DNA from 3 places in the Petrimonas sp. genome. Region 2 is predicted to be linked to each of the others. Evidence: riboswitches for the same ligand, from Rfam matches in the RefSeq annotation. Region 2 holds a riboswitch; each other region holds the start of a gene.
What was found. Region 2 has a riboswitch for cobalamin ahead of nrdD (anaerobic ribonucleoside-triphosphate reductase). Riboswitches for the same ligand answer to the same signal wherever they lie in the genome.

Region 1 (10,995 bases), 110 kb from region 2:
CATTATTTTTGAAATCGGAAAAACTTTTGAAACGGTAGTATCCCGTTCCGTTACGCATATAAGAATTTAAAGCGGACTGATACTCGTAACTTAACCCAGCAGTCAACTTGTGCGATGTCAGGTAATAGGTAAAGTTGTCTGTAATACTAAATACATTATTCTTTACACCATTGTTCCAGGTAAACAACTCGTAACCAGCACTCATATATGGTTTAAAGTTTTTGTTGTTTGTTGGGTCTTCACCGGCAGCAACCACATCATCACCATCCATTATATCAAAGAACGGGAACGGAGAAGATTTACTGCCTCGCTGATCATTGATATCGGTATACGTCAGTAACAATTGGTTACTTATAGCGTCTGACAACCTTGAATTTAACTCAGTAGTAAACGATTTAACGATACTTCCCTGTGAATAGGTAGAGTTCATAAAAGCCATTGAATTAACACCAATCCTGTCGGTTCCATTTAAACGGTAGCCGGTATCGCTTGAGTTACCGTTGGTCGGAACCCAGTCGTCATTTTTGGTATAATTGTAACGCAAGCTCAGTTTATGAGTGGAGTTAATGTTCCAGTCAATACGTCCCAGAAATTTAAGGTTGGAAACACCACCTGGAAAATCGGTTGATGATCCTGTATCGTACCCATAACGTTCTTTTAAAAGACGAGAAAATTCATCCAGATCAGACTGGCGTGCATGGGAAATAAATTCATCACCGTTGGCGACTCCATTTGGAGAACCCCTCCATTTAGTGATTTGTTGAGGGCTTTTTTCTGTTTCGAAGTTAGCAAAGAAAAACAGTTTATCTTTGATTATCGGACCTCCTAATGTTGCTCCGTAAATTGTTTTTCCTTCTTCTGGTCGATCGCCTTCCGGCGTGAAATCACCAATTGAGTTTCCACGCATGTTTTGATTATAAAAATAGGTATAAGCGCTACCTCTGTAAGTATTTGTTCCTGATTTGGTAATAGCGTTTACACCGCCACCAATAAAGTTAGATTGACGAACATCAAAGGGGGCAATTACAACCTGCATTTCCTCAATAGCATCCAGTGAAATTGGGTTTCCACCACCAGGTAATCTGTCAGACAAACCGAAGTTGTTGTTCAAACGTGCGCCGTCTACGGTAAAATTACTGTTACGTCCATCACGACCTGAAAAATCCATCCCTGAAGATGCATACGGAGAAAGTCGGGCAATGTCTTGAATGTTTCTACTGGTAGTAGGCATCAGCGTAATTTGATCCGTATTGATATTGGTTGTGGCACCTGTTTTCTCTGTTGTAAATTTAGTTCTTTGTGCTGTAACGAGTATTTCATTAAGAACTTCTGAACTTTCAGACATTTCAACGTTGACCGGATAAGTTTCTCCAAGCTGCAATTGAATTCCTTCCAATTCTATTGTATTCATACCCACATAAGAAACTTCCACTTTATACGGTCCACCCACTCGCATACCGTTTAAACTAAAACGTCCATCTACGTTAGTGACAGTCCCATACGTGGTTCCCGAAGGAGTATGTGTGGCAACCACTGTCGCCCCGATAACAGCCCCCTCATTGTCGGTGACACGGCCGCTCATACTTGAAGTGGTCATCTGGGCGTTCACTACAGTGGCGAGCAGCCAAGAAAATACCACTGTTAAAAACTTCATCTTCTTAATCATAAATCAATTTTTAATGTTTTTGGATTATTTATTAAAAAATCTGTACAAAATTACAAAAATTTAATGTGAAAAACATTACGTTTTTGTTACATTTTTTAGTTATACAATATTTTAAATTTCAATTGATTGCATCGGTAACTTTTCAATAAATATGTAAGTAAGATAGTCATAAAACAATCAAAAAGAAACCACTTGAGGATTTAAAATAACAAACAAATATTATCGAACTTAACACATGTTGCGGCTATTTTATGTTAAAAATAAAATTCCGACAAGCAACCAACAAAAACGCGCGACCATGTGGCCGCGCGCTTTCCTTTCTTTATTTTTCAATGTGAGAGTATATCATGCATTAAAATTAAATTACATCATTCCTCCCATTCCTCCTCCACCCATAGGCATTTGCGGAGCAGGATTTTCTTCTTTCTTATCGGTGATTACACACTCGGTTGTCAGGAACATACCCGCAATGGATGCTGCGTTTTCCAGCGCAACACGCGCTACCTTGGTAGGATCGATAACACCAGTCTCGTACAGGTTTTCATACTTATCGGTACGTGCGTTGTAGCCGAAGTCAGCTTTACCTTCGCGAACTCTCTGTACGATAACCGCACCTTCTTTTCCAGAGTTGGCAACAATCTGACGAAGGGGTTCTTCTATAGCACGTTTTACGATTTCGATACCGGTGGTTTCGTCTTCGTTTTCACCTTTAAAGCCCTCCAGCGCTTCGCTGGCACGAATATAAGCGACACCTCCACCAGGAACGGTTCCTTCTTCAACAGCAGCGCGTGTTGCCGAAAGGGCGTCGTTTACACGGTCTTTCTTTTCTTTCATTTCTACTTCCGAAGGAGCACCCACATAAAGCACAGCAACACCACCGGCCAGTTTAGCCAAACGTTCCTGTAATTTTTCGCGGTCATAATCGGAAGTCGTTTTTTCGATTTGTGAACGGATTTGTCCTATTCTGTTGGAGATGGCATCTTTGTCACCCTCGCCGTTAACAATAGTAGTTGTATCCTTGTCGATAGTGATTTTTTCGGCACTTCCGAGCATATCGAGTGTAGCGTTTTCAAGGGTAAGTCCTTTTTCGTCTGAGATCACGGTTCCACCTGTCAAAATGGCAATATCTTCCAACATTTCCTTACGACGGTCTCCAAAGCCCGGGGCTTTTACAGCAGCAATCTTCAACGATCCACGCAGACGGTTTACAACCAACGTTGTCAATGCTTCCGAATCGATATCTTCGGCAATGATCAACATCGGTTTGCCGGTTTGAATTCCTTTTTCGAGAATGGGAAGAAGATCCTTGATGGCTGAAATCTTTTTATCGTGTACCAATACCAACGGATTTTCGAACTGAACTTCCATATTTTCAGTATCAGTTACAAAATAAGGAGATATATATCCGCGATCGAACTGCATACCTTCTACTACATCTACGTACGTATCCGTACCTTTGGATTCTTCAACCGTGATCACACCTTCTTTACTCACTTTTTGCATAGCTTCCGCAATAAGCTTACCGATAGCCTCATCACCATTGGCAGAAATTTTAGCTACGTTTTCGATCTTCTTAAGGTCATCACCAATTTCAACGGCCTGTTCCCTCAGGTTTTCAACCACCTTGGCAACAGCCTTATCGATACCGCGTTTCAGGTCCATCGGATTAGCACCTGCAGTAACGTTCTTCAAGCCAACACCAATGATGGATTGTGCCAAAACAGTGGCCGTTGTTGTACCATCGCCCGCATCATCATTGGTCTTGGAAGCTACTTCCTTTACTAACTGAGCTCCCATGTTTTGGAAAGAGTCTTCCAACTCTATTTCTTTTGCGACCGTAACACCGTCTTTGGTAATTTGCGGTGCACCGTATTTTTTGTCGAGTATCACGTTACGCCCTTTGGGCCCTAATGTTACTTTTACTGCATCTGCCAATGAATCCACGCCTTTCTTAAGCAAGTCGCGTGCTTCCATTTCGAATTTAATTTCTTTTGCCATATTTATTATAGATTTTTAGATGTTTAGATTTTTGACTTCAGACCGTTACAGTCTTGAGTCCATTACTCATTACTACCTTTTAAGAAAGGATTGCCAGAATGTCCGATTGACGCATAATCAAATACTTTTCACCATCAAGTTCAATCTCCGTACCGGCGTACTTGCCATACAAGACGTTGTCACCGGCTTTCACGACCATCTCTTCGTCTTTTGTTCCATTTCCTGTTGAAATAACTTCACCTTTCAACGGTTTTTCTTTTGCTGTGTCTGGAATGATGATTCCACCTACTGTTTTTTCTTCTGCAGCTGCCGGTTTTACCAGCACCCTGTCTGCTAATGGTTTAATACTCATATTGATACAAAATTTAAATAAATTATATGATGTTAGTTCTAATAATTTGTCGTCAGACACAAGACTCTATGCGAATTCTGTGCCAAAAAAAATGCATGTCAATTTTTTGATAAAATAACTTTTCAAACTGACAAATTTTCATATTCGCTGTCTTTTTAGAAAACATTTCATATCGTAAAATTACATTCTTTTACGATTGTCATCTCGGGTTAAAACCACAACCAATTCTACAACCTTCAAAGATACCTGCAGAAAATAATTGATATTTTGTACCTTTGTATTTTAAAAAAGAAAATGAAAGCATTTGTTTCCTGGAGCAGCGGCAAAGATTGCATGCATGCGCTGTATCATTTTTTGAAAAATCCCGAAAACCAGGCAGTTTGTTTATTAAATATGTCCGGCGAAGGAAACGGTCAACCGCATTCTCACGGAATAAGCAGCGCTATGATTCGCAAACAGGCAGCCCGGCTCAACATTCCTTTACTACAAAAAGCCACATCAAGAGGCAATTACGAAAAAAACATGAAAGAAGCCATTGCCCGTTTAAAATCAGAAGGTGTAGATGCTGGCGTTTTTGGGGATATCTACCTGCAAGAGCATCGTACATGGATTGAGCGCGTTTGTGGCGAAGCAGGCGTCTCTGCCGTTTTCCCGCTTTGGGGCAAAAGCACTTCCGGCCTTATGGAACAATTTATTACGGAAAGATTTAAAACCATCGTCGTATCCGTAAGAAAAGAAAAATTACCTAAATCGTTTCTGGGCAGATTGATCGACAACAATTTTTTAACCGATATACATACATTTCCCGCCACCGATCCTTGTGGGGAAAACGGAGAATACCACACATTTGTCTTTGACGGGCCTCTCTTTGTAGCGCCGATTCTTTTTGAGAAAGGAGACATAACCGAAGACGATAACCATTGGTTTTTAGAGATCAAGTAAAGATAACAGATATGAGAAAAAGATTTTTTTCAGGCATGCTCCTCCTTTTTTACGTTGTTGTTTCTTTTGCCCAAACCCCGTATAAAAGAATAGTATCGCTTGCTCCCTCTCTCACGCAGAGCCTTTATTACCTGGATGCCCAAGACAATCTTGTAGGCTGTACCAGCTACTGCATGGCGGCCAAAGAAGATAAAAAAGAGGTTGTGGCTTCTGCAGTAAAGGCCAATCTCGAAAAAGTCATTGCCTTGAAGGCCGATTTAGTATTGGTTTCGGGATTTACTGATCTTCAAGACATTGAAACGTTGAGAAAATTTGGAATAAAAGTAGAGGTTTTCCAGTCACCTAAATCGTTTCAAGAAATCTGCGGCCAGTTTATTCGTCTAGGTAAACTTATAGGAAAAGAGGAAAGAGCCCGCCGGATAGTGCTCGAAAGCGAGCAAAAAATAAAAAACATCTCATCCGGAATAAAATGGGGAAGAAAGCCCCGGATGTTTTTTCAAATAGGCGCTAATCCTCTATTCTCGGTGTTGCCCAATACTTTTATGGATGATTACATGAATTTTTTAGGAGCGGAAAATATAGCAAAAACCTTGAAACGGGGTTCGGTGAGCCGTGAATTTGTAATAACCCAAAATCCCGACTATATTTTTATAGTCACCATGGGTATCGTAGGAAAAGAAGAAAAAGACACCTGGAGCAGGTACTCCCAACTGACAGCATCAAGAAAAAAACAGATACACATTATTGAGTCGGACATTGCTTGTCAACCGACTCCCATTACTTTTGTACAAACAATGGAAGTCTTGGAAAAAATAATAAACAAATAAAACTTCAGACTGTGAATAACTTAGGACTTATACATATTTATACCGGTGACGGAAAAGGAAAAACAACGGCATCGGTAGGATTGGCCATACGTGCATTGGGAAGCGGATTAAAGGTGGTTTACTGCTCTTTTCACAAAAAGCCTGAAAAATACGGATATACCGAAATTGATGGCCTGAAGAAGCTTGGCGCTCAGGTATTCACCTTTGCAAAAGGACATCCGCACCTGGATAGAAGTATTGACGAAAACGCAATCAAGCGCGAGGTTTCCGAAGCAATCGACACCCTTAACCGGATGCTGAAAAACGATCAGACAGACATGCTTATTCTCGACGAAATACTTATCTCCGTCAGGGATAATTACCTGGAAGAAAATACCTTAATTGATTTTATGAAAAACAAGCCTCCTCATACGGAACTCATCCTAACGGGAAGAGGAGCCACTCCGAATGTTATGGATCTGGCCGATTACGTGAGTTTCATCCGGAAAATAAAACATCCCTACGATAAAGGCGTTTTTAGCCGCGAAGGAATAGAGTATTGATGATTTGAGAATTGTAATAGCAAGAATATGTCTAAAAAACTCATTTGGTTCATCTACGTTCTTCTGTTTTTGGTAGCATTATCTGTTGTCATAATTCTATCGCTAAGCATTGGCGAAATCCCCATACCCTATAAAAAAATTCCGCAAATTCTCGCCGATAAGGAGAGCATGGAGTACGGCGTGTTGTTTTACATTCGTATTCCGCGCACATTGCTTGGCTTTGCCATAGGCGGGAGCCTGAGCCTGGCCGGCGCCATATTACAAGGAATTTACCGCAATCCCCTGGTGGAGCCCTACACACTGGGCATATCGGGGGGAGCATCCCTGGGTGTTACGTTTGCCATCGTGGCAGGATTACACTTGCTTAACATCCTACTTTTGCCGCTTGCCGGATTTATCGGTGCATTTACAACCATATTTCTGGTTTATACATTAAGTTTGAAAAAGGGTGCACTGAGTGTGAACAGGATGCTCCTTATCGGTGTTATGATCAGTTTTATCTCGTCCTCGTTGATGATGTTTTTAATGTCCATCACAGCGACAGAAAACATCCACGGCATTGTCTTCTGGATTATGGGATCGCTCAACGAATCCAATACCGCCATGATCGGAGCCATGGTTGTCTTGTCAATCGTTTGCCTGCTTATTTCTTATCTGTTTGTGATGCCACTCAATGCGCTACGCCTGGGGGAGGAAAAAGCCCGCCATTTAGGCATTAATTCCAATGCCACTATTCGTATTTTATTTGTTATTACCTCTGTCCTCACCGGTGCCTGTATCGCCGTTGGAGGAGTTATTGGATTTGTTGGATTGGTTATTCCTCACATTGTCCGCCTGTTTGTAGGTTCGGATTATCGCATTATGCTGGTTTCCTCTTTTTTAAGCGGAAGTATTTTTTTAATATTGTGTGATATTATTGCCCGGACCATCATTTCTCCTAACGAATTACCTATCGGCGTAATTACAGGAATTGTGGGAGGAGTAGTTTTTATTGTCTTACTAAGCCGTTCTCAAAAACGCTCTAAACTGCTGCGAATATGAAAGAATTACTCACATTAAATAATTTTTCGTGTGGTTACAAGAACGGCTTTTCTATAAACGGTATCAGCTTTTCTTTAATTGAAGGCACCTTTACCGGCATCATTGGCCCTAACGGATCGGGGAAAACCACACTTTTCCGCGGTATCTCCGGCGACCTTCCCGTACGCTCCGGATCTGTTCTGTTCGAAGACAGGGATTTATCGCTGTTGACGCTCCGCGAAAAAGCACAGAAAATCGCTATTGTATCGCAATTTACGGAAACAACCCACATCACGGTCGAAGAATACGTATTGATGGGAAGAATGCCCTACAGGAAACCGTTTCAGTTTTTCGACAAGGCCGAAGATATAGATATTGCACATCACTACATGCAGTTGACCAATACGTACCGGCTTCGCGACAAATCCATGGCTGAACTGAGCGGAGGAGAACAACAAATGGCAAGCATTGCTTCGGCACTCTGCCAGAATCCGGCGCTTTTACTGCTGGATGAACCCACGTCGCACCTCGACATCACCCACCAGGTGAAGTTCATGAACCTGATGCAAAAACTTAACGATGAGCTGAAATTATCCGTGATCATGATTGTGCATGACTTAACATTGGCTGCCGAATACTGCGATTACCTCATCATGATGAAAAACGGTAGAATCCACAGGAAAGGGAGTCCCGAAAACGTTCTTACATACGAGAACATCGAGCATGTTTACGATACCGTTGTGGTTGTAAAAATAAATCCCGTATCGGGAAAACCGGTGGTCTTTCCTGTCTCGGAACGAAGATTAAGAGAGTTAAACGAGCTATAAGACCAGAACCACTAGGTTCTCTATTTAATAAAAAGGGTTTTCTTTCTGAAATTAAAATAAAACGTTACCTTTGTACCTGCTTTTAGACATCATGGAATTTGGTAATCCCGCCTCAAGCGGAAGAATCCAAAGCTGTACCCGCAGCCGTATGTTTCAAAATGTTTTCTGAGTTGTATTGTCACTGTTCCGTTGTCCGGGATGGGAAGGCATCAGAAAACAGAAACGAGCCGGAAGACCTGTCCGAAAGCCATCATCTATCATACGCTTTCGGGGATAAAAGCAAGGTGTTTTCTACAAGACCCAATCAGGTTATGGCATGCCTGCCATTCCCTTTTCCTTCTCGAAAGTTTATGGTTACACAAATCATTAATTGTTTAACTGTAAATTTTTTTATTTATGTACAAAAAAATTTTATCGGGAGTTGCGGCCCTGCTTGCTTTTGCAGGGATGCTACAAGCCCAGGAGACCGTTAAGGATTACGATCTCGACGAGGTTGTTGTTACGGCAACACGAATGAACTTGCCACTTAAAAGTATTCCACAAAAAGTGGAAATTATTGACAAAGACAAAATCGTGTCTATTCCTGCCGAAAATGCAGCTGAGCTTCTAAAGAGAGCAACAAATCTTGACATGATTCAATATCCCGGTGCGTCAGCCACCGTGGGTATGAGGGGATTTTCACCTACAGCGCACGCACGCAGCTATACCCTTGTAATGATTGACGGATTACCATCCGGGACAAGCAATTTAACAACCTTACCCACATCGGTTATTGAACGTATCGAAGTGATCAAAGGCCCCTATTCGGTTCTCTACGGAACCGATGCCATGGGAGGCGTAATAAACATCATCACAAAAAAAGCAACGTTACAAAAAACCGGGGAAGTTTCGCTCAAAGGCGGAAGTTTTGGCACAACTTCGTTCGATGCCAATGCGGCGGGCATGCTTTCTGACAGAGTTGGTGTCGTCGTGGGTTTTTCGAACCAGATACAGCAAAAAGATTACCGTATAGGCGGAAAAAATTTGTTGAAAATATCCAAAACGGAGAAGCTCATCCTCGACGAAAAATCATATGGCGATGTGTATCCGAACACCACGTTTCAGATGTCTCAACTCTTTGGAAAACTAAACTATTCCGTGAACAACCAATGGAACGTGTCTGTATCGTCGTTCTACAACCTGGCTTCGGATGTGGAAACACCCGGAAATTACTTCACTCAGATTGCATCCAAAAAAGATATCGGCAGACTCAATCTGTTCAGCGAAATATCACACACGTCTGAAAACAACAAATTAATCATTGCACCTTACTATTCCAACGAAAAAAACTGGAATTACGAAACAGCGGCAAGCGACAAAACCAATTTCATCTCTTTTAAGGATGATGTGAGTGAGTATGGTGTGAGAACAAACAATACGTATTATCTCAATCATATAACCCTGTTGGCAGGCATGGACTATGATGTGCTGGATTATCAATCTACCCGCCAATCAAAAAAAGGAAATGAAGCAAGCCCCTATAAGCCAAACAACAGAAATCAACGGTTATCGGCTTTTGTTCAAACAAATTACGAGTTGGGAGACTTATCCATAAATGGAGGATTAAGAGCAAACTATATCCGGTATAAAATCTTCAAACATGATAGCCTGAGTAATAAGAGCACCTCGGACAATTATTTTTATCTGATTCCATCTCTGGGACTAAAATACAACCTGCCTAAAGGGTTCAACGTCCATGCAAGTGTGGGAAAAGCATTCAGTATTCCCGACGCATTTGCCACATCGGGCTTTTATGAGGTAAATACCTTGGTTGGCGAGTGGCCATTCAGGATGGCCTATGTGGGAAATGCAGACTTGAAACCCGAAACGTCAATCACCTACGAAGGAGGAATGGGGTATTATCGGGATACATTTTATTTTGACCTAACCTATTTCAACACAACCCACAAAAATAAAATTGTAACACGAAGAACATCCGGTATGGGCAATGAAGCAGATTCCACTCATTATGAAAATGCGAAATCGGCATCAATGAGCGGATTGGAGTTTATAGGTTCGATAAATATAGGACAACTGGTTGGGTGGAACAACAAAGTGGAAATATACGGAGGATTAACCTACATGTTCAACAATACATTTACAGAATTCGCAACCGAGAAAGTGAAAGACCTCTTGTTTGTGAATAAAACCAACGGTAATTTCGGAATCTCCTACGACAACCGCAAAGGTTTTACCACCCGCCTGCATGCAAGATATAAAGGGCGTCGGTTGGAAAGAGACGGTTTTTCAAGAGCAAGGCCTCTGATTACGAAAGAAAACTACTATACAAAAGGGGGTTACAAAGAAACCGACAAGATATTACAATTTTCAGATCATCTTATTTTCGATTATTCGGCTTTCTACAATCTTACCCCCAAAGCCCGTATCGGCATCTCCGTTTCCAACCTTTTCGATGAAAACTACACCGAGAAAGACGGATACAACATGCCGGGACGGAACATTATGGGTCATGCATCTTATTTCTTTTAAATAAAAAAATCATGAAACTAAAAATTATTTCTTTATTGACAACAAGCCTGCTTGTCTTAACTCTACAAGCCCAGGAAAAAGTTACCGTAACCATAAATTACGGAGAAGAAAAGCTTTCCCAAGCCTTTCAGGTAAATTGGCAGGAAGGAATGACGGCCATGCTGGCCGTACAAAGTTGCGCCAATGTAACAACACATCCGGTAAAAGATTATATTTTTGTATCTACCATCAACGGAATAAGTACCGTTGCCGGTAAAAAAGCGTGGTACTATACCGTGAATAACGAAAGTAC
Region 2 (10,995 bases):
GTAAAGCAACTCCGACTTGATGGCTTCCCCGGGACGTAATCCTCCAAAATCCCCCCAATCGTAAAACCGGCCCGTCATATTCAAAACCGGATAGTCGCCCAGCGTCCTTAAATAGTGGGCCATCACAGGCATAAACTCGTATCCGCTATCCGATGCCGGTAAAGACACCACATCGAAATAGGTATTTATTCCCAATAACTCTTCGTAACTCGGATAATTATTGGAAATAAGTAAATCGGGGTTTATTTTCATCGCTTCCTCCGCAATATCTTTTGCTAAACGTACTGCTGAAATTTCCGCAAAACGAGTGACCGCGCTTAAATCCGACCAATCCATATTTCTTTTCTTCATCTCTTGTACACAGACAGGACATACACAGGGATAATTGATTAAGCAATCAATCATCAGTCCCCCAACGGGATATTGGTAAAGTACTTCTTTTATCATTTCAATCAGATGATCCCTATATCCCGAGTTGTAACACATGGTACGGACATGCGGCGTAAAACGTGGTTCACGCAACGACCTGCCATCGAAATACAAGGTTGTCCACTCCCGATGCTGCAATCCTTCCTCACTACTAATACCCGCATTAAAGTATGCTCCCAATGCAATCCCTTTTCGTTGACAAGCTTCTGACAATTTGCCGAAAAGATCGTATTTTAAGGAAGGGTGTCTTGTCCCAATCCGGGTATTATAATATGCAAGCCCTTGATTACAACGAGCATGAAACACGAGATAATCGACTCCACAGTTTCTGATTCTATCGGTAAAAGTTTCTACATCAAAGTTTTCTCCCACATCGGGAATAGCCTTCATCGTATGATTATCATAGAATAAACAGTATTTAGGTTTATGTTTCATGCTATAAATCTAATGTGTTCAGTTATATAAGTTTTTCAATCGTCCCTTTTAACGTTACGGATAAATTCATGAACAAACATAATACAAATTAACATTGGTTTTTTAAATTATTTTATATAATTCACGCAGTAATTATTGTAAATAGCGCAAGATATATTATTTTATACGGCTAAAATCGCAAAAAAGGGAAAACTGTTTAAAACTACATCATGGCGTGTAGTCTGCCAGGTATGACGACGTTATCAGATCTACCCTTAACATTTCTGTAGCTAAATCTTCATTATATCTTAATGAAAAAGTAAGCGGATCGTAACATTCATTGCGTAGTTTTACTGTACGAAATTTACAATTTCTACAAAATGAAAAGAACCGTTTCATCCGTTTTCTTCTTTTGGGTTATCACTTCGTTTTTTTCCGTTGAGGCACAACATGCCCGAATTGGTGTGATATCCGATCTGCATTACACGTATCCGGCACTGATTGTTGAGAAAGGCAAAGCGCTGGAAGATTATTTACGGCGCGACAGAAAACTTCTTCTCGAAAGCGACGCCTTGTTGCGGAAATTGGTTGAGAATCTGTTGTGCGAGGATGTAAACGTAGTCCTTATTCCCGGCGACCTGACCAAAGACGGAGAATTGGTTAGTCACCGTGGAGTGGTGGAACTCTTGTCTCCGCTCAGGGAAAAAGGAGTGAAGGTATTGGTGGTTCCCGGAAATCACGATATCGACAACCCCGACGCCGTAATCTTTCACGGAGGCGAAACCCGTAAGGTTAGATCGGTTACACCTGCTGAATTTAAAGATATTTACTCGGATTACGGCTATGACAGCGCTCTCAGTCTGGATGAACATTCGTTGATTTACGTAAATGAACCTGTCGAGGGGTTAAGGATAATTTGTATCGATGCCTGTAAATATCGCGACAACACTTTTATCTCCCGGGGTGCGAAAAAAGATTCGTGTGTCACTCACGGTACCGTAAAACCTGGAACCATGAACTGGATAAAAAATGAAGTCCGGCTTGCTAAGTTATTGGGAAAACAAGTGATTGCCATGATGCATCACGGAGTAGTGGAACATTTCGACCATCAGTCTTTTTTTGCTAGCCCTTACCTCGTCGATAATTTCGAATGGGTTCAGCAATCATTCATGGAAGCCGGCCTGAATGTTGTGTTTACCGGACACTTTCATGCATCGGATATTGCCCGAATCGAAGATGAAAAAAGCAATTATCTTTACGATATTGAGACAGGCTCCGTTGTGACTTATCCGTGTCCTTACCAGGTGATTGATCTTTCGAATAACCATCTGGACATACAAACAAAATTAACGGATAGTATAGATTTTCCTATTCCTTCGGGTATGAATTTCCAGGCTTATGCGAAAAAGATGGTTGATGTAGGCTTTAATGAGATGATATCGGCTCTTATCAGTGAATATCATTCATCCTTGCCTGTATATTTACCCCGATGGCTTAAGGGGATAATCCGCATTCCCGATGCGGAGAAGTTTACGGATATGGTATTGTCCAACTTGTCTCCCTCGGCTGTGGAAATGCTTGTTGCGCATTACGGAGGAAACGAAAACAATATAGAGAATGCGCACCGGCATAAAGAGGAGTTGTTATTAGCCATTGACAGTTTTGTGCGTGACTTGTGTAAAGCATCTGCTGGAAGCTTGTCGGGGATTATAGAGAAACTTGTTGTACGCAGCAAGACGATTAAAAAGACCAAACAGGCCGTCTCAAGCATTTGGGAAAACACTTTTCTTACGGGAAAGGGAGTCGTAAAGGGAAGGCTGATGGATAACTCTATAAACGACTTGAATTATTTTCTAACACTCAATACTAATGAAAATATAAACAACGGAAACTTTTACGCTAATGAAAATGTCAACGATGAGGTAGAAGTGAAGTTGTTTTCCGAATAATATTTTTCATTCTCTCTATTTTAAGCGGCTCTACTCACCGCTCTACGCAGCCGGCAAGTGATTGTAGGCTGTTTTTTATGAGCAGAGTTAACTAAAAGGCACGCCAATCACTTGGAATGCCTTTTCAAAATAATAAATAAAAAGTAGAGAGTTTTTTTATTTCTGCATTTCTGCTGTAATGTCCTTAAAACTGCCGCCTGTAAACCTGTACAACCGTTGATTGGTTGTTTTTTTGTTTAACCCTCCCAGTGCTTCCAGATAGGGGCCTGTTTTCACATAATCAAAACGACCAGTAGCCATAGGATGCAGGTTACTGTTTCCTGAATACCATGCCGTTTTAAGCTTTCCTTTCCAACCCATCCGGATATGGTTTGCCAGCTGGCATACCTCTTCGGCATGAGCATCGCCCCCCATAAAACAGATGCAGGTGATTGAATGCTCATAGAGCTGCAGCAGTCTCGAAAGGGCTCCTTCGTTCAGTTCCTCCCCTATGTCTTGCTGCAGGTGAGGACTGTGGCACCCTTTGCAGCGGTGCGGGCAACCCGACAGGTTGACGGCTAACGTCACCTCGTCGGGAATCTCTTGAAAAACAATATCATAGTCTGTATATTTAAGCATAAAAATTATCTTATGGTTGAAATGTCCGCTTTTCTGTAATACCTTTCTGGCATCTCATTCTCAAACATAGCTTTGGTATGCTTGCGGCTAATGTATAACCTTAATAAATAATAGGTTCCTCTTTAGGCTTCTCTGTTGTGTCCGGCTTTCCGTAATGTCTTCTTTCCGCTTCCGCTTGCCGGGCAGCCGAGAAATTGCTCACCCTCTTCATATAGCCGATAATGCGTGTGAGGTAGTCCACATTCAGGGATCTGCATCCGGGGCATTCTTTCAGAAAGCGCTTGTCGATGACGCCACAATCGTTGCATACGGTATTTGGAATGTTGAAGGTGAAATAGTTGCAGCCTTCGTGGGCTGCTACGCGCAATAACTGTCGGTATTGTGCTTTTGAGAGATGTTCCTCCAGGTTCAGGTGAAGCGCCGATCCGCCCGTCAGGTGCTCAATATAGTCCCGTCCATGCAGGCGGAACTTGTCGATCACGTTCAGCGATGGATCTTCCACCCGGTAAAAATAGCTATTGTAGCAGTCGCGCGGTACAAAATAACCGTCCTCCCTGTCCCATTTGGCATGTTTCACGCCCACGTTTTCCGCGGGAATCATCTCACAGTTGAACATCAATTCTCTCGACCGGTATTTTTTGTTGTATCGCTCAATGATCCCGAGCACCTCCTGTACGAAGGCCTTATATTGAGGATTGTGGTTGATGGCTATCCCCAGCGATTCAGCCGCCTCCACTAACCCATTTACACCGATAGTAAGGTATTGACGGTCCAAGTTGATGTATCCCGCGTCGAACAACGGTAGCATCCCTTTTTGTTGGAACATCTTCAGGTTTTCGTTATAGGCGGTCTGTACCTTGTGTGTCAAGTCCACCACCTCTTCAAGGAAAATGCTGTAGGGTTGTCCCGTACGTTTTGCGAACTGAACGCAGCGGTTCAGGTTGATGGTGAGCACGCTTTTCGATCCGGTGGACACTCCGCCGGCCCCCAATGTATAACTGAACCCGTTGTCCTGAATCTTGTTGCGCAGGCGACAGCAGCTCGATAATGAGTCGGCATTGTCGCTCATATAGGTAAAGAAAGAGTGTCCTTCGGCATACATTTCGGCGGTAAAATCGGAATATTCTGTATCGATCACATCCTCTTCCCGCGAGAGCAATGCCATCGTTTCCACCGGAAAGGTAAGCACGGTTTTGGTGCGTTCCTTGTTAAACCATTTCATAAATCGTTTCTGTAACCAGCTGAGCGATTCCCATACGGGGCGTGATCCGTCGGGAAAAAGGAATTCCCCGAACAGGCTTTCGAAGTAGAGCCTGTCGTAGTAGGAAATATTCCAGAAAACCGCCTGGAAATTACGTGCTCCCGTAGGCTGGTTGATGGAATAAACGATCTGTTCGAAGCAGTCGGTAATCATTTTGTCTATTGTTCGTTGCCTCCTTGACAGGTCCACCACGTCCCCGGAACGCCCGAAATAGTCGTCGCCGTACTCTTTTCGGATAAAATAGTCCAGGTACATCAGGAACTCGGGCGTGGCGCAGGCGCCGCTGAGCATGCTCGACACGATGAACACCATATTGATGAACCCACCGCAGAACGATTTCAGGTTGGTCGGGGGCATGGAGTTGCCACCGATGGGAAGGGTGCCGTTCAGCAACCACGGGTACATCGTGATGCTGGCACAGTAGTTGGCTAGGCTGGTCTCATCGTTTTTATAGATAAAATGCTCGTTCAGCATACCGATGTATTTGTCGGCAAGCTCCTTCCCGTAGATCTCCTTCATACGGTCGGTGATCATTTTCCGGTTTAGGTCAATGAAGTTCTTTTTGGGTAATTCCCCGATGAGGGTGGCAATGTTTTTCTTCTCTACGTTGGCATTGGCATCGAACTTGCTTCCCGTTGCTGCGTTCTGTGCGTTGCAATAGTTCATCAGGAAGTTCATCTTGCTCTGGATTTCACGTGTTTCGGTATGTTTCTGCCGGTAGAGCATGTATGCTTTTGCAACGGCGAAGTATTTTTCCCTCATCAGCGCTGTTTCTACCTGGTTCTGAATTTCTTCCACAGTCATGCCGTCAGAAATGTGGAGGTGGGAGAGGAGCGTGATAAAGTCCTCTTCGGTGGCGAAAGATCCTACCGCCAGAAATGCTTTTGCAACGGCATTTCTGATTTTCTCGATGGAGAAGGGAACCTTTTTCCCGTCTCGTTTTACAATAAAAATTTCTTTGTTGCCCATATTTAGACATTTAGATAATTGGATAAATAGCCCTTGAAACCTGCAAACCTGCCAGTTTTTAAAATAACAAATAGGGATATCAAATTTTTAACCGTCTTTTTACCCGAAAGACATCAAAAAGAGTATATAAATACATCTGGCAGGTCTTCTGACTTACTCCCGTGTCTGAACGCCTTCCCGTTCCGGTTTATCGAAACAGTGGCTATGGAGGTGTTTGTTCAGCACGCAAAAAAAGAGCTTACAGCAGCGGGAACTGTTGCCGATTTTCACGGCATTCCCTTTTATTTTATTCATAAAGACAACTATGAATAAAAACCAAATGTTACCACAAAGGTAAATTTACTTTTTTAGAAAACCAATAAAGTTTTCCGGAAAAGTTATCAACATAGGTGCTTTTATTTTTTATATTTCTGATTATTAAATTTATATATTTTAATTTCGATAGTTCCTTGATTAAATTCAAGTGACAATATTTTCTTTTTTTTCTACTGATTAATTGCTATACTTTGCATAATTATTTAAAAAAGCATGATAAAAGCGGTCGCCATCCGGTCGCACAACCCCGAACAGCTTCTTTTTCTCAAAAATTCATAAAACAAACTCCAATTTCACAAAAATGACCGATAGATTTTATACCTTTGTATTCTTTAAAAAAATAATCATTGATGTCAAAGAAAATAAATTCGGCACTCATTTCGGTATACCACAAAGACGGCCTGGAGGAGATATTGAAATTGCTGAACAGTTTAAACGTAAAGCTTATATCAACGGGGGGAACCCGTGATTTTATCCAGTCGTTGGGTTATGAGTGTGAATCGGTGGAGGATGTTACCGGCTATCCATCTATTCTAGGCGGACGGGTAAAGACACTGCATCCTAAAGTTTTCGGGGGAATTCTGTACCGCCGTGACGAGGAGCAGGACCGGAAAATCATCAAATCCTATGATATTCCCTCTATAGACCTGGTCATCGTTGATTTATATCCGTTTGAAGAAACCGTAGCTACACAAGCTCCCGAAGATGAAATTATCGAGAAAATAGATATTGGCGGAATCTCGCTTATTCGCGGGGCTGCCAAAAACTTTAAAGATGTGATTGTTGTGGCTTCCATGAAGCAATATAAACCGTTGCTCGATCTGTTAAAAAAGAAAAGCGGAAATACCGACATTGAGGATCGGCGCTGGTTTGCCAAGGAAGCCTTTGCCGTTTCATCGGGATACGATTCGGCTATTTTTAATTATTTCGACAAGGGCGAAAGCCCCGTTTTGCGGATTTCTGCCGACAGTGGCAAAACATTGAGATACGGGGAAAATCCGCATCAAAAGGGCGTTTTTTACGGTAACTTTAATGAAATATTTGAGCAGTTGCACGGCAAAGAGATTTCGTACAACAACCTGCTCGACATAGACGCCGCCGTTTCGTTGATTGCCGATTTTGATGAAACAGCCTTGGCTATTCTGAAGCACAATAATGCTTGTGGCATGGCCTGTCGGAGTACGGTAAAAGAAGCCTGGGATGCAGCTCTAGCGGCTGATCCTATCTCTGCTTTCGGCGGAATTGTGGTTACTAACCGTCAGGTGGATGCAGATGCCGCTAAAGTCATAAATGAAATTTTCTTCGAAGTAATTATTGCTCCCGATTATTCGCAGGATGCGCTCAATATCCTGTTCCAGAAGAAGAACCGGATCATCCTCAAGCAAAAAATAACCGGAAAGGAGGCGAACAATACACAGGTCCGTTCTGCATTAAACGGATTCCTGGTGCAGGATAAAGATACGAGTATTCAGACAAGAAGCGATTTAACGGTGGTAACCGCAAAAGTTCCAACGGAAAAAGAAACGGAAGATCTGCTGTTCGCAAATATCCTGGTGAAACATACGAAGTCGAACGCTATAGTGCTGGCGAAAAACAAGCAATTGATTGCTAGCGGGACCGGACAAACATCGCGAGTGGATGCGTTGAATCAGGCGATAGAGAAAGCAGGAACGTTTAAATTTAACCTTAACGGGGCCGTAATGGCATCGGACGCTTTCTTTCCTTTCCCCGATTGCGTTGAAATAGCGCATAAAGCCGGAATAACAGCTGTAGTTCAGCCGGGAGGCTCCATCAAGGATGCAGAGTCGGTTGCTTACTGTAACGAAAACGGCCTGGCCATGGTTACAACCGGGATCAGGCATTTTAAACATTGATTGAGAAGCCAGGGGTGGGTTCTCGCAGTGTGAACACACCCTGCAACTCGTAACAAACATAACAATATGGGATTATTTTCATTCACACAAGAGTTGGCAATGGACCTGGGAACCGCCAACTCCATTATTGTAAACAATGCCGGAAAAATTCTGCTGGACGAGCCGTCCATAGTGGCATTGGACCGCAAGACCGACAGGATGATCGCGCTGGGCGAGAAGGCCCGCCAAATGCACGGAAAAACACACGAAAACATACATACGGTCAGGCCCCTGAGGGATGGTGTAATCGCTGATTTTAACGCCGCAGAACAGATGATTCGCGGTATGATTAAAATGGCTACAAAAAACAAAGGCGGATTATTTTCGCCGTCACTTCGGGTAGTAATCTGTATTCCGTCAGGAAGCACCGAAGTGGAAATCCGTGCGGTTCGTGACTCAGCTGAACATGCCGGAGGACGCGATGTTTACATGCTCTTCGAGCCTATGGCAGCTGCTCTGGGTATCGGCCTGGATGTGGAGATTCCCGAAGGGAACATGATTGTGGACATAGGTGGGGGAACAACAGAGATTGCTGTGATCTCACTGGGCGGGATAGTATCGAACAAATCGATAAAGATTGCCGGTGACGACCTCACCGAAGACATTATGGATTATATGGGGCGTCAGCACAACATGAAAGTGGGAGAGAGAACCGCCGAACAGATCAAGATTAATGTAGGCTCCGTCTTGACCGAGCTTCAGGATCCTCCAGAAGATTTTGTCGTTCACGGTCCTAATCGCATGACGTCTTTGCCGATGGATGTGCCCGTATCCTATCAGGAGATAGCACACTGCCTTGAAAAGTCGATCTCTAAAGTGGATTCAGCGGTGCTTAGTGCACTGGAACAAACTCCCCCGGAGTTATATGCCGATATTGTACGTAATGGAATTTACCTGACAGGAGGCGGTGCTTTGCTTCGTGGTTTGGATAAACGGCTGACCGATAAAATCGGTATTCCGTTCAAAGTAGTAGATGATCCGTTACACGTGGTAGCCAAAGGAACAGGTATTGCTTTAAGAAACATTGATAAGTTTACATTCCTGATGAGATAGGATGAAAAACCTTCTCTCGTTTATTATCAGAAACAGTTCGTGGCTGGTAGCAATCGGCTTGATTGTTATCAGCTTCTATCTGGTATTTTCTTATAATTCTTATCAGAGAAGTGTATACCTCACATCTGCAAACAAGGCTACTGGCTGGTTTTACGAGATTTCTGACAAAGCAACGGCTTTTATCTATTTAAACAAGAGCAACAAGCTTTTACTGGAACGGAATGCACGGCTCGAAGAAGAACTATACTCGTTAAAGTCCTACTTGTCGGACACGCAAAGGGACACGTTAACAACGAATGCTTTTCTGAGTGATTCCATTCCAGCCTCAAGGTTTTCGTTTGTTCCCGCTGAAGTGATCAATGTCAGTTTTTCGGGCCCAAACAATTTTATCACGGTAAACAAAGGTTCCATACACGGTGTCAAACCTGATATGGGTGTAGTTTCACAAAATGGAGTGGTGGGAGTAGTGTTGAAGACCTCTCCATCATTTTCAGTGGTTATTCCCATTATAAATCCGAAATTCAGGTTGAGTGCCAAACTGAAAAATTCCAACAATACGGGATCAATTTCGTGGGACGGCAAGGATTTGATTACAGCGCAGATAGGAGAACTTCCCAAACACGAAGTCTTTCAACCGGGAGACACGGTAGTGACCAGTTTTTCACGCATTTTCCCAAAAGATATTGTTATTGGATACGTTACCGGGCAGATTTTATCTAAAGATGACAATTTCAATACGTTAAATTTGCGAATAGCTACTGATTTTTATTCTGTGAGGGATATTCTTATTATAAATGATGCGCATTTTGACGAACAGAATGAATTAGAAAATTCAATTCCATAATGAAAGCGGTTTCCATATTCAAAGAGATTTTGCTGTTCGTAATATTGGTATTGCTACAAGTATTGCTGCTTAATCGTATTGCTGTTTTTGGATTGGCTGTGCCTATTCTGTATATCTATTTTCTCATAAAACTGCCTTACGGAAGAAACCGGTTCTATGTAATTGTTTCGGGTTTCCTGTTGGGAATTGTTATCGATATTTTTTTGAATACACCCGGTATGAATGCTGCTGCCACAACCATTACTGCTACACTGAGAAGCATGGTGTTAAACCTGTTTTATCCCAAAAATGAGTACGAAGACCTGGTTCCCGGTATTCATACGTCAACAGCGGCTTTTGTGAAATTTACAGTAATGATGGTATTGTTGCATCAGACGTTGCTCTTTTTTATCGAAGCCTTCACACTCTTTAATTTAACCAGCACCCTTATCCGGATTGGGTCTTCTTCGATACTGACTATTGTCCTGATTCTGGCACTGGATTCCCTATCAATCAGGAGAGAGAAAAGTGGTTAACAATAACAAGTCATACGAGAAAAGGAAGTATATCATTGCGTCTGTTGTCGTGGTAACGCTATTGGTGTATATTGCACAACTATTTAATTTGCAGATTCTTAGTCCGGAATATAGAAACTTTGCCGACAGCAACGCTTTTTTCAGAAAAACACTTTATCCGGCACGTGGAGCCATTTATGACAGAAACGGCGAATTGGTCGTTTTCAATCAGCCCACATACGATGTCATGATGGTTGTCCGTGAAATGAAGCAATTTGACACGCTCGATTTTTGTAACACGCTAAACATCGACAAAGCAGCTTTTCTACAGCTGGAAGCCGAAATGAAAGACCGGCGAAAAAATCCAGGCTATTCCTCCTATACACCGCAGCTTTTCATGTCGCAACTCGATGTGGAAGAATACGGCTTGTTGCAGGAAAAGTTGTACAAGTTCCCTGGAATTTATATTCAAAACCGGACCGAGCGTCAATACAAATATCCTAATATGGGGTTGATATTGGGGTACGTGGGCATAGTAGACAAAAATAAGATGGATGCTGATCCGTATTATACCCGTACTGATTATGTGGGAAAGTCTGGGATCGAACTTTCTCACGAAGAAGACTTGCGGGGTGAAAAAGGAGTGGAAGTCCTTTTGCGCGACGCACACGGTCGCGTACAGGGAAAATACCGTGATGGAGAATTTGACAAATCGCCCGTTTCAGGTCGCGATTTA
Region 3 (10,995 bases), 460 kb from region 2:
GACTAACCGTTGGATTCAGCGGTTTTCTTTGTCTTTTGCCGATGAAGGGGGGGAGAGGGTTGCATGGATAGATTTCCGTTGTACTTTCCTCCCATTTCTATTTCAACATTGTCTGCCTGGATGTTGCCGTTCACGGTTCCCGAGCTTTTGATGTTCAACTCTTTGCATTCGATGTCGCCGGAAATGCTTCCGTAGATGATGATGCGGTCGCTTTTCAGGTTCCCGGTCACCTTGGCTTTTTCCCCAACAACAATGCCTTTCGACAGGGAGAGGTTGCCCTCCACGGTTCCATCGACGCGGATGATGCTTTCCCCCCGTATGTCTCCCTTGAACAGGATATCCGTGCCAATCACCGTGTCTATCGGTTGTGACTCAATGGAATGATCGCTTTTGCTTTTGCTTTTGCTTTTGCTGTTTCTCATCGGATATTCCATTCGTGAAAATTAATGTAGTCGCCCGGGTTCACTTTCTCGTCGTCTTTTATGATCTCGTAATGCAGGTGGGGGCCTGAGCTTCGCCCCGTGCTCCCGAGTCTGCCGATAACCTGTCCGCTCTCTATCTCATCGCCTTCGCGGACGGTTATCTCCGATAAATGGCCGTACAGCGTTTTCAGCTTGTTTTCGTGTTTTACAATCACGCATTTTCCGTATCCTCCGTACCATCCCGCAACTTCTACCTTGCCGTTTGCCGTTGTTTTAACCGGAGTACCCCTTTCGCCCTTGATGTCGATCCCGGAATGATACTCTGCACCGCGGCCGGTGAACGGGTTCCTCCTGTAACCGTAGGATGAAATGATCTTGTCGGATGGGGTGGGGTTCCCGATGGGAACATTCTTCAGTGTCTTCTCCAGGTTATCGAGCTGCTCCCTGTAAAAGTCCGCCAGCTCGTTTATTTTTACCACTTCTACGTTTTCCGGGCCGCCCAGGTTCTCAACCTCCATCTGGACCAGCCCCCTCGATTTCAGCAGTTCGTTTATACGGAAAATACTTTCATCGATCGACTGGAAGGTCTGTTGCGCTTTGGGGACGTCAACGAGGCTCTTGATCTTGTCTGCCTTGGCGATCTCATGTTGGTAGATTTTGCTTGTTTTGTGAAACACCGTCACCCCCAGGGCGGCAATGAGGCAAAGCACCACAAGCACCGCTACGGCTGCGTATTTTTTCCAGTGCAGAAGTATCCTGGTTGGAACAAGAAGGGTTTTGTTTCTTTTTCCCTCGGTATTGATAATCAGAATGGATGTTTTGTGACTACGCATGTTGATTTTCCGGAAATAGCACAACGATATTGCAAAGATAAATTTTTTTTTAAAAGAATGTTAACTTTTAGGATAAAAAATGCGGGATCCCCTCAAAGCAGTTCCGGTTTAACGTATTGTTTTTTTGTTTACTTTTGTTCCAGGAACGGCCGGCTTAACCCATTGATTCCCGGCCCTGATCATTTTAATTATTACGGACATGAAATCAAAACTTTTTCTACTGACACTTTTTCTTATCGGCAGCGTATCGTTTGTCGAAGCACAGTACGTGAATGAAGTAGCCATAAGCGATATTGACGCGGACTACGTCATGATCTGGTCGGATTCGGGCCCGATCCTGACATCGAAGATCACGGTGCGGGTAGACTATGGGCAGGGCGGCAGAACGCCGCAGATAACTGATGAACGCCGACGTCCGATGTCGTTCAACGGAATGCTTGCTGTGCTTAACCTGATGAGCCGCAACGGTTTCGAACTATTTGAGATCATGCGCAGCGAAAAAGACAACCGGGAATTCTTCCTGCTGCGGAGGAAAAATTCGTTTTCCGGTAACGGCAGCCGGGACGCTGTGGATTATGACACAAACGTCCGGAGCCGGTAACCGTTAGTTCAGAAACAGCACCCTGTTAGGCAGGTAACCCGGGTTCTCGAGCGTGAACTTACGCTTTCCTGTTTTGTCGTAGCAGTAGACATTTCCCAATATCTTCACGTATTCAACGGCGTCGGTCAGGTAAATATCGCCGTTAAAGGGGTCTACGGTAATGGAGTAGGGAATAGCTATCGATTTGTCGGCAATGAGCTTGCCGGTGAGTAGCTTGTCGTTCAGGCAGTCAAAAACAGAAACCACGGTTTCAGAGGTGGCGTAATCCTTGTAATAGATAAATGCCTTGTCGCCGGACAGGGTGAAATCCATTATGTTCTTCACTTCATCAAAAGCGGCTACCTCGCCTTTTGGGGTGATCTTTTGAAACGTTGCCGGCACCGTTGTATAGTTGCCTACCGAGTACACATAAACGTCGCCTTCCTTATCGGCATAGACCCTTTTGGGATTTAAACCGACCTCAATCTTTTTCGTTTCCGTAAAGCTCTTCAGGTCGATTACGCTAACGGTTTTGTCGTAGTTGGGAAAATTCATCCCTCCCGAGTTTGCCACGTAAATGTTGTTGTTGGCGATACAGATGCCTTCGGGATCTGCTCCCACCTGCACCGAACCGTCTATGCTCAGCGTTGTGGTGTCGATGCGGGTGACGGTGTCATCGTGTGAAGTGACATACACTTTTCCTCCGTAAGCCGCGGCATACCGGGGTTGCTTTGCCTGGTTAGTAGCGGTTTTCATCGGGATCTGTTTCAGTGATTTCCCCGTGTTAGCGGCAATCACCTCAACGGTGCTGGACGAGTTGACCACAACGTAGATTTTGGCTCCGTACCGGATGGCGTCGTTGGCTGTGTCGCCCAAACCCCTTTGGTTGACAGACGTGAAATAATCCTTGGTCAATACCTGTTTATCAAAGTCGTAATGCGCAAGCGACGCGCTGTTGTCTCCGTAAAATCCTTCGGAAAGGATCAGAATACGCTTGGCTTCCTTTGCCGGAAGTTCAGTTTCATCGATAACGGTCTCGGGCGTGCAGGCCGTAAAAAACGCAGTTGTGAGCAGCAGAATAAATACAAAATACTTCTTCATTTATTTAAATATTTAAAAGTTTATGGAAATGGTTCCCCTGAATGACCGTCCCGGCATCGGGAAGTTGCGGACGATCTCGTAGTTCTTGTTTCCCAGGTTGAGGGCCTCGACCGACAGGCCGATCCTGTTGTGTTTTATCTCAACACTCTTCGACAGCGAAATGCCGTGATCGGCATACCCGCTCAACCTGTTCTCCGGCATGTTCTGTGCCGAGGTGTACCGTGTTCCCGACCACAGCAACGTGTAAGCCGCGTTTAGCCAGGGCGTTTCCACAACAGCCCGGCCCGAACCCGAGAAGCGGGGCGTATAGGGCAATTGATGGTTATAGGCTGGGCTGCCGGGGTTGGACTTGTTTCGGGAATCCTGAAAGGTGAACGAACTTCCGGCAAGCAGCTTTACCTTGGAGGAAAGCGCAAAAGCACTTTCCAGCGCAATGTCCACGCCGCAAATCTCCACCGAGCCAAAGTTCATCATGCTCCACTCGAAGATGTTCCGGTTGGGGTAGGCGACAATCTTGTTGTTGATCTTGTTGAAATAGGCATCTGTGGTCATTGTCAGCAGCAGGAGCCGGTCGCCCGCGGACGTGGAATAAGTGAACCCTATGTTGACCTGATGCGTATCTTCGGGTTTCAGGTCCCGTTTCCCCACGCGCGAATAATACAGGTCGTTGAAGGTGGGTAGCCGGAAAATATTTTTGTAGAACGCCCTCAGGCGGAAATCGATCGCTTCGAAAGGCTGGAACGTTAGGCTGGAGTATGGGGAGAGCCTGTGCCGGTTGTCTGCAGCCGTACCCGACCGTACGTGCTCCGATGTCTGTGTGTAAAGGAGGCTGGCCGTGGCCAGGAGCCGGTCGGAGACGTACTTCGCGGCAAGGCTCGAGAGTGAGGTGTAGCGGGTGGGGTAGGCAAAATCCGGCAGATTGGCCGACATGTTGTTCATCACGACATCCGTTGATGCTGAGAAAGAGAGGTTCTCCAATGCCCTGAACAGGGCCGAAACCGATCCGTAAAACTCGTTTTGCCGGTACCTGTTTTCCAGTTTCCCTTCCGCATTTAAAAATTCCGGATCGAGGTAATACACATAGCCGTGGTTATACTTGGCATTTGCCTGTAAGGCCCACCGCCCGGAGAGGTTGTTGAGGTAGTGTGCCTGCGTGAAAAAGGTGTTGTCCCGGAGCCGTTGTTTGGAAAAGCCGGACGTGTTGTAGAGGATGGTGGCTCCGGGCAGTCCGCGTTCCGACTGGTAGTAGTAGGTGCGCAGGTTTCCGCTGCTTTTATCGGAAAAGTTGGCGAACAGGGCACCCTCCAGCCGGAGGTTCTTCACATCGGTATTTTCGCGTTTCTCTACCGATGAGCTGTCTCTTCCGGCCTCACCGTAATGCAAGATGTACGGGTACTCACCGTTAGCGGACAGCCATTCGCCGCTCAGCGATGCCGATAGCTTTTCGTTAAGTTTCAGGTTGGTGGAGACTGCCGGGTTGAACATGCCGAACGATCCGGCTTTGAGCGAAGCCCTCCCGTTGACCTTTTTTCCCGGGCCTACCTGTGGTGCGGCGCTCTGGATGTTCAGTACCGAGGCTGACGCGAACAGCCGGGCCGGTTGAAAGATGTTATCGCTTTGTCCCGAGTTCAGGGAGATCATATCGACGTTGTCCAGGGCAAACCGGCCGATATCTATTTGTCCCGTTTGTATGTCGTTTATGGTAAAGCCGTTGTAGTTCACCGCCGTGTGGCTGGCACCGAGGCTACGTACCGATACGGCCTTGAGCCCGCCGATACCCCCGAAGTCCTTCACGGTAACGCCGGGAAAGTGTTTAACCACGTCGGACAGCTGCAACGCATTGAGGTTCCGGATCGATTTTCGCAATAAAATACGCATCGGAGCCGATGAGCGGATTTCCCGGTCGCCATACCTCTCCGTCACGACCACTTCGGGCAGGTGCTGCAAGCTGTCGAGGCTGGTCTGCGCCAGCAACGGAGTAGTTACCGCATAAAGTGCGGCAACGATTACTGCATTTCTTTTTAAAACATTCATCTTATACCGAATTTTTAATTCCGGTAAAGCATTCTGAAAATGAAGCGCGTAAATAAAAAAGATTCTGTTCGCGAGTCGTTTTCAAGCTCTATCCCCCGAAAGCCATTAACAGGTGCGAAACGATGGCAGGTCTTCTGACTTACTTCCGTGTCCTGAACGCCTTCCCAAAACCGGTTTTCGAGCTTCTTTCCGAAGCTAGTGCCTCCCTTGTGGGGAAGCAGGAGCGGGTTTTAGTGGCAAAAGGTGATCTGTTCAGCACGTGAAACGAAGCTTACAGCAGCGGGTCTGTTCAGGATTTTCACCTGATTCCCTTTTCATTACGGTTCCGAAGCCAAATCTGGAACGCGTAACACCAACATTTCGAGGACAAAGATAGGTAAAAAAAAGTGGAAAGAAAATAAAAAAATATATCTTTGTGTTGAGTTATGAATGAGAAACTTAAATACAGTGTGGCCGGGCATCTATTCTGCATAGAAACCCCCGACAGGGCACGTACTACCGGAATTATGCCGAATTACACCCCTTTCCGGGTGGAAAATAGTTCCGGCGATGATTTTTTGTTCAGTTTAAGAGGCCACCGGGAGGTTCATCTGCCCGAATTTCCGCCGGACGATACGATGGAGTGGAACGGCGTGGACTATCGGGTGTACCACTCACCGGAAGGGATGGTTGTCTCCATGAAACAGGGGGAGAAGGAACACCGGTTCTTTGCTCCGGCAGACTGGAAGGAGGTGGTTTGCGATCTCTCGTTTACCGATAAAAACGAAGCCGTCTTTCTCAATAGTTTCCTGAGGCTGGCCTTTGGCGTGACCTCCATCCTTGCGAACCGGACCATCAAGATTCATGCCTCCGTGACGGAACTGAACGGCAAGGCGCTGGTTTTTTTAGGTAGGAGCGGAACGGGAAAAAGTACCCACAGCCGGCTGTGGAGAGAGTTTGTGCCTGGCTGTACGCTGCTGAACGATGATGAACCGCTGATACGCGTGTTCGAAGACGAGCCGGTAAGGGTTTACGGAGCTCCCTGGAGCGGAAGCACGGCCTGCTTCAGGAACGCGTCCGCGGAGGTTGCCGCTTTCGTCCACCTGTACCAGAGCCCCGAAAATCGGTTGACACGGCTCAGGAACGTTGAAGCGCTCTCTTCGTTGTATGCTTCGGCGGCGATGCTCCGGTCGGATGCCGGTAATAAAGACCGGGTGCTGGATGTTGTTGCGGCTGTTTTGCAACGTGTACCGGTTTACCGGCTCGATTGCCGGCCGGACTATGAAGCTGTGTCATTAACCCGCTCGTTATTGCCGTAAGAATGGAATCCCTGATTGTCCCGAACGAGGTCTTCTTTTCGCATATTCTGGAGGAAATTGAAGCGCGCCGTGCGGTGAGGATTCCGGTAAAGGGAAACAGTATGCTGCCTTTTATCCGCCCGTTGACGGATCAGGTCGAACTCTCGGAATTAACCGGGCAATCGGTGACAAAAGGGAATATCGTGCTGGCCAGGACGAACGGGAGCAACTATGTTGTTCACAGGATCGAGAAGGTTGAAGGGGAGGTGGTGACGCTCAGGGGCGACGGTAATCTGTCTGTCCGCGAGCGATGCGACAAGGGAAATGTCGTTGCGGAGGTGACGGCTGTTTATAAGAAGGGAAGGAAAATCAGCAAGGGAAGCCTTGAATGGAACCTGGCAAGAGATTGTTGGTTTACGAGCCCGTTGTTACGAAGGTTTTATCTGGGAATTAGCAGAAATATGAAAAAAATATTTTTTTTATTCACCGTTCTCGCATTCCTGGCAGCCTGTTCAGGGCCAAAAGGGATGGTGAAAATTGAACCGCCGCAGGAAGATTCGGTGGAATACGAGCTGATTGTATTTGATCCGGGATTTGAAACATGGTACACACTCCAGAATTCCCCGGCCAGGTATCGTTCTCAGGAGTACTACGAAGGTTGGAACCAGCAATATGTGTCGGAATGGAATTACCTGGCGACCCAGCCCCGGAGAAGATCGTTCTTTGAGTCTATCATAGGGTATGAGCCGGGTGTGGATTATGGGTTTGAACTGAACCACAAACTGTTCTACTATTTCCAGTACGTGGAACATGTGCTGCGGATACCGATATTGCCCAACGGCCCTTCGGGAGTGATATACTGATTGAAGGGCGTATGCCGTAAACGGCTTTAATAAAAATAACAAGTCAAATGAAGATAAAAGAGAACATCAGAATCAAACAGATAGGGGATGAGTCCATCCTGGTTTCCCACGACGGGGAGAACATGAACTACACCCGCGTAATATCGCTCAACAAATCCGCGGAATTTCTGATAGCCGGAAGCTTCGGTGTGGACTTTACCGTTCAGGACTGGGCGGAAAGGCTGACGGGGAGATACGGTATCGACAAAACACAGGCCGTGGCTGATGCTCAGGTACTGGCCGATAAACTGATGAAAGCCGGTGCGATCTATGAATGAACCGGCTGTTTCTCTTTTCCTGGAGTTGCTCCGATCTGCCATCTGGAACAGGTCGGCCGATGAAGACCTGTTCCGGCATGTTGGCTCTACGGTTTGGGAAGAGGTGATCAGCCTGGCGGAATCTCAACGGGTGAGTGCCTTGTTGTACGACGGAATCATGACGTTGCCTACAGCCCTTCGGCCGGGAAAAAAGGAGGTGTACACGCTTTTTTTGCAGGCTGAAGCTATTGAGAAACTGAACAAAGGGCTGAACGACGAACTGGGGAACCTTGCGATGGAATACGGGAAGATAGGTTGCCCCTTTGTGCTGTTAAAAGGACAGGCCAACGCTATCCTTTATCCCAGGCCGGAGCATCGTGCTCCCGGCGATATTGACCTGTTTCTTTATCGGAAGGGAGATTACGAAAAAGCGAACGAATGGGCCAAAAAAAAAGGATGCCGGATGGATGCGGAAAATATCCATCATCAATCCTATGAAATCAACGGTATTCATGTTGAAAACCACAAAAACATCTGCTATTTCGGGATCAGGAAATACGACGGACTGCTGGAAGAAAAGATGCAGGAAATTATACGGAACCATCGCTTTATCGAGCTGGAAATCGATAGCTTGAAAGTGAGTGTCTTGCCCGTTGAGTTCAATGCTTTTTTTCTCTTTTATCACCTCTTTCATCATTTTATCCACCTGGGTGTCGGTGTCCGTCAGTTTTGCGATTGGGTACTGTTCATGCATACCCACTCACCGCAAATGGATAAAGAGGCGCTTACAGGCCTGGCGAGGCAGTTCGATTTGTTAAACGCCATGGAGGTATTCGCATCGGCAGCCGTCAGGTACCTGGGTGCAGATCCGGGTGTTTTCCCGTTTACTACCGATACGGAAGGAAAATTTGTGGATGTGGTGATGGATGACGTGTTGAGGGGAGGTAATTTCGGATTTTCTACCTTCAGGAACAAGTCTTTCCGGGGGAAATGGGATGCAAAATGGCACAGGTTCACCTATTCGGTAGCGAGAACGAAAAAAATATCCGGTATTGCTCCCCGGCACATAAACCCTTTGCCGGTAACTAAAATAACAACCAACCTGAAACTGCTGTTCAAAAAATAGATGTTACGTTTTCTGAAGTTTCTGACCGATATTTCCAGGGGCCATCGTAAAGCGCTGATGGTGATAACGCTGATTGGAGTGTTAAGTGTGGCCGTGTCGCTGAGTTTCGTGTGGGCCCTGAAGCTGGTTATTGATGTCGCGTCGGGAGATGCCACAGGCTCGCTGTTGCATTATTCACTGATTCTCGTCATGCTTACGTTGTTCAGGGTATTGCTGAACGTGGTGGATGTGCGCTACGTGAACATGACCGAGGTGAGGGTCGGGAATTCTATCCGTCAAAAAGTTTTCGCAAACCTGCTCTATACAAGGTGGACCGAGGCCAGCTCACTGCATAGTGGCGATGTGCTGACCCGAATGATCAAGGATACGGACGATATCATAAAAACATTGATATCCGCGATCCCGATGCTGATAACGGCTGTTTTGCAGCTGGGAGGGGCATTTCTGATTCTGCTGTTGATGGATCCGCTCCTGGCCCTTGTCTTGGGCATTGCCATGCCGGTTCTGCTTCTTTTCAGCAAACCCTATTACGTGAAGATGAGGGATTACAGCCGGCAGATAAAAGAAAGCGAAAGCTTCATCACTTCCATGATGGAGGAAAATTTACTGAATCAGTTGGTGGTGCGGACGTACGAAAGGCAGGAGGATGAGTTGGACAGGCTGGGGAACCTGCAGCGGGAACTGCAGCGGAAGGTGGAGAAAAAAACCACGGTATCGGCCTGGGCACGCTTTGTCTCGGGATTGGCATTCAGCGGCGGGTACATCACTGCATTTATATGGGGTGCCTGGGGAATTGCCGGTAAAACGATTACGTTCGGTACCGTTACGGCTTACCTGCAGTTGGTCAATCAGATACAACGTCCGCTGTACGATCTGATGCGCCTGTTCCCAACCCTGATTTCTGCCCAGGCGGCCAGTGAACGGCTATCGTTCCTGAAAAAGCTGGAGAGCGAGGAGATTGGGGAAAAACAATTCCTGGCAGGCCGTGTCTCGTTGCGTGTAGAGGACATCACTTACGCGTACGGAGACGAAAGCAGGCCGGTCATTTCCGGATTTTCACTGGATGCCGTACCGGGAGAGATGGTTGCGGTCATGGGAGAAACCGGTACGGGGAAGACCACGCTGATCAGGCTGATCCTTGCCCTGATTGAGCCGCAGAAAGGGTCGATCTCGATAAGGAATGAAGAGAGGGCGGTGACGGTGTCCCCGTCCACCCGTTCGAATTTTGTGTATGTTCCGCAAGGCAACACGTTGTTCAGCGGCACTATTCGGAGCAACCTGCTGATAGGAAATCCGGATGCCGGCGAGGAGATGCTCGTGGAAGCGCTCGATGTGGCTTCCGCAGGTTTTGTCCTGGAGCTGCCCGAAGGACTGGATACGGTTCTTGGTATGGGCGGTTCGGGGGTTTCCGAAGGCCAGGCTCAACGGATTGCTATTGCACGCTCGTTGCTTCGCCCCGGAGGAATTCTGCTGCTGGATGAAGCCACATCGGCCCTGGATATTGAGACCGAAAAAACGTTTCTGACTAACCTTAAAAAACACATTGGCAGCAGGACGGTGCTGTTCATCACCCACCATGCGGAGGTAGCCAGGTATTGCGACCGCATTTACAGAATTTAGAAACAGTTTCTTAATCCGTTTTCCTGCTTTCCAGGTAGTTTATCAGTGCTTCACTGCGCCCTTTTTCATACTTGAGGTTTTCTATGTCGAGCAGGAGTGTGGAGAGCTCGAACGACTGCGCAATGCCTTTCTTTGCCTTTTCGGGCAGGGGAATCGAGGTGGTCCTACTTCCGATAAAGCTGAGGGTAAGGGGTGAATCTTTAAATGTGTAGATGAATTTAGCCACGCCGTTGTCATCGTTTCCCGAGAAGCGGACAATCTCGTATGTAGTGTTGAGCGTGCTGAACCGGTAGTTCAGTCCATCGGTAGTGACGGGCAGTGACTCCGCAAAGGAGCCGTCTTTTGTAGCCACTTTTATCCGGTTGTGCTTCAGCGAGCCACCCGAAAGCACACTCTCGATATACATCTGTCCTTTTTCGCTTACGGCTGAACGGAGCCCGTTCTGGTGAAAGGAGCTGCTCAGCGGATATATTTTGGGGACATAATCTCCAAACTCCTGATACCTGGGGTCCCTGACGTAAGTGAAGTCGTTCAGCATTTTGGTAAGCAGCTGGTAGTTGACCGCAAGCATCGAGTCACAATAAACAATGTTCCTTTGGTTTTCTGCCATCCGCACACGCTGCATCAGTCCGAACCCCTTGTTTATCTCGTCGAACGATTGGGGATAAAGCACCTTGATGCTGTCGATCTTGAGCTTTGCCAGCGAATAGTTGCCTGCGCTAAGCGCTGATTCGGCTTCGGCAAGGTAGGTTTTGGCATTTTTACCTTTCCCTGAACAGGAGAAAAGAAGAAGTCCAAAAACACAAACAGCCGTAAAGACAAAACAATAACCGGATAACGGTC

Region 1: linked by a shared signal. The riboswitch ahead of AACM02_RS10410 (TonB-dependent receptor) and the one ahead of nrdD (anaerobic ribonucleoside-triphosphate reductase) in region 2 are both predicted to bind cobalamin.
Region 3: linked by a shared signal. The riboswitch ahead of AACM02_RS07875 (TonB-dependent receptor plug domain-containing protein) and the one ahead of nrdD (anaerobic ribonucleoside-triphosphate reductase) in region 2 are both predicted to bind cobalamin.

The regions. Positions count from the first base shown of each region.
Region 1 covers NZ_OY997410.1:2,485,856-2,496,850, forward strand. Annotated here, with positions in the region: gene AACM02_RS10370 (TonB-dependent receptor domain-containing protein) at 1-1,666, opposite strand, end outside; gene groL (chaperonin GroEL) at 2,030-3,664, opposite strand; gene AACM02_RS10380 (co-chaperone GroES) at 3,744-4,016, opposite strand; gene AACM02_RS10385 (diphthine--ammonia ligase) at 4,311-4,958, shown strand; gene AACM02_RS10390 (helical backbone metal receptor) at 4,970-5,785, shown strand; gene AACM02_RS10395 (cob(I)yrinic acid a,c-diamide adenosyltransferase) at 5,797-6,327, shown strand; gene AACM02_RS10400 (iron chelate uptake ABC transporter family permease subunit) at 6,355-7,368, shown strand; gene AACM02_RS10405 (ABC transporter ATP-binding protein) at 7,365-8,174, shown strand; cobalamin riboswitch at 8,230-8,433, shown strand; gene AACM02_RS10410 (TonB-dependent receptor) at 8,571-10,703, shown strand; gene AACM02_RS10415 (DUF4430 domain-containing protein) at 10,715-10,995, shown strand, end outside.
Region 2 covers NZ_OY997410.1:2,375,161-2,386,155, reverse strand. Annotated here, with positions in the region: gene AACM02_RS09910 (alpha-amylase family protein) at 1-864, opposite strand, end outside; gene AACM02_RS09905 (metallophosphoesterase) at 1,224-2,792, shown strand; gene nrdG (anaerobic ribonucleoside-triphosphate reductase activating protein) at 2,949-3,410, opposite strand; gene nrdD (anaerobic ribonucleoside-triphosphate reductase) at 3,511-5,640, opposite strand; cobalamin riboswitch at 5,761-5,975, opposite strand; gene purH (bifunctional phosphoribosylaminoimidazolecarboxamide formyltransferase/IMP cyclohydrolase) at 6,306-7,829, shown strand; gene AACM02_RS09885 (rod shape-determining protein) at 7,896-8,921, shown strand; gene mreC (rod shape-determining protein MreC) at 8,923-9,765, shown strand; gene mreD (rod shape-determining protein MreD) at 9,765-10,280, shown strand; gene mrdA (penicillin-binding protein 2) at 10,273-10,995, shown strand, end outside.
Region 3 covers NZ_OY997410.1:1,913,569-1,924,563, forward strand. Annotated here, with positions in the region: gene lepA (translation elongation factor 4) at 1-6, shown strand, start outside; gene AACM02_RS07855 (polymer-forming cytoskeletal protein) at 3-422, opposite strand; gene AACM02_RS07860 (peptidoglycan DD-metalloendopeptidase family protein) at 419-1,255, opposite strand; gene AACM02_RS07865 (hypothetical protein) at 1,455-1,856, shown strand; gene AACM02_RS07870 (YncE family protein) at 1,860-2,936, opposite strand; gene AACM02_RS07875 (TonB-dependent receptor plug domain-containing protein) at 2,949-4,970, opposite strand; cobalamin riboswitch at 5,077-5,342, opposite strand; gene AACM02_RS07880 (hypothetical protein) at 5,396-6,268, shown strand; gene AACM02_RS07885 (DUF6146 family protein) at 6,271-7,110, shown strand; gene AACM02_RS07890 (PqqD family peptide modification chaperone) at 7,158-7,427, shown strand; gene AACM02_RS07895 (nucleotidyltransferase family protein) at 7,420-8,532, shown strand; gene AACM02_RS07900 (ABC transporter ATP-binding protein) at 8,533-10,152, shown strand; gene AACM02_RS07905 (hypothetical protein) at 10,163-10,995, opposite strand, start outside.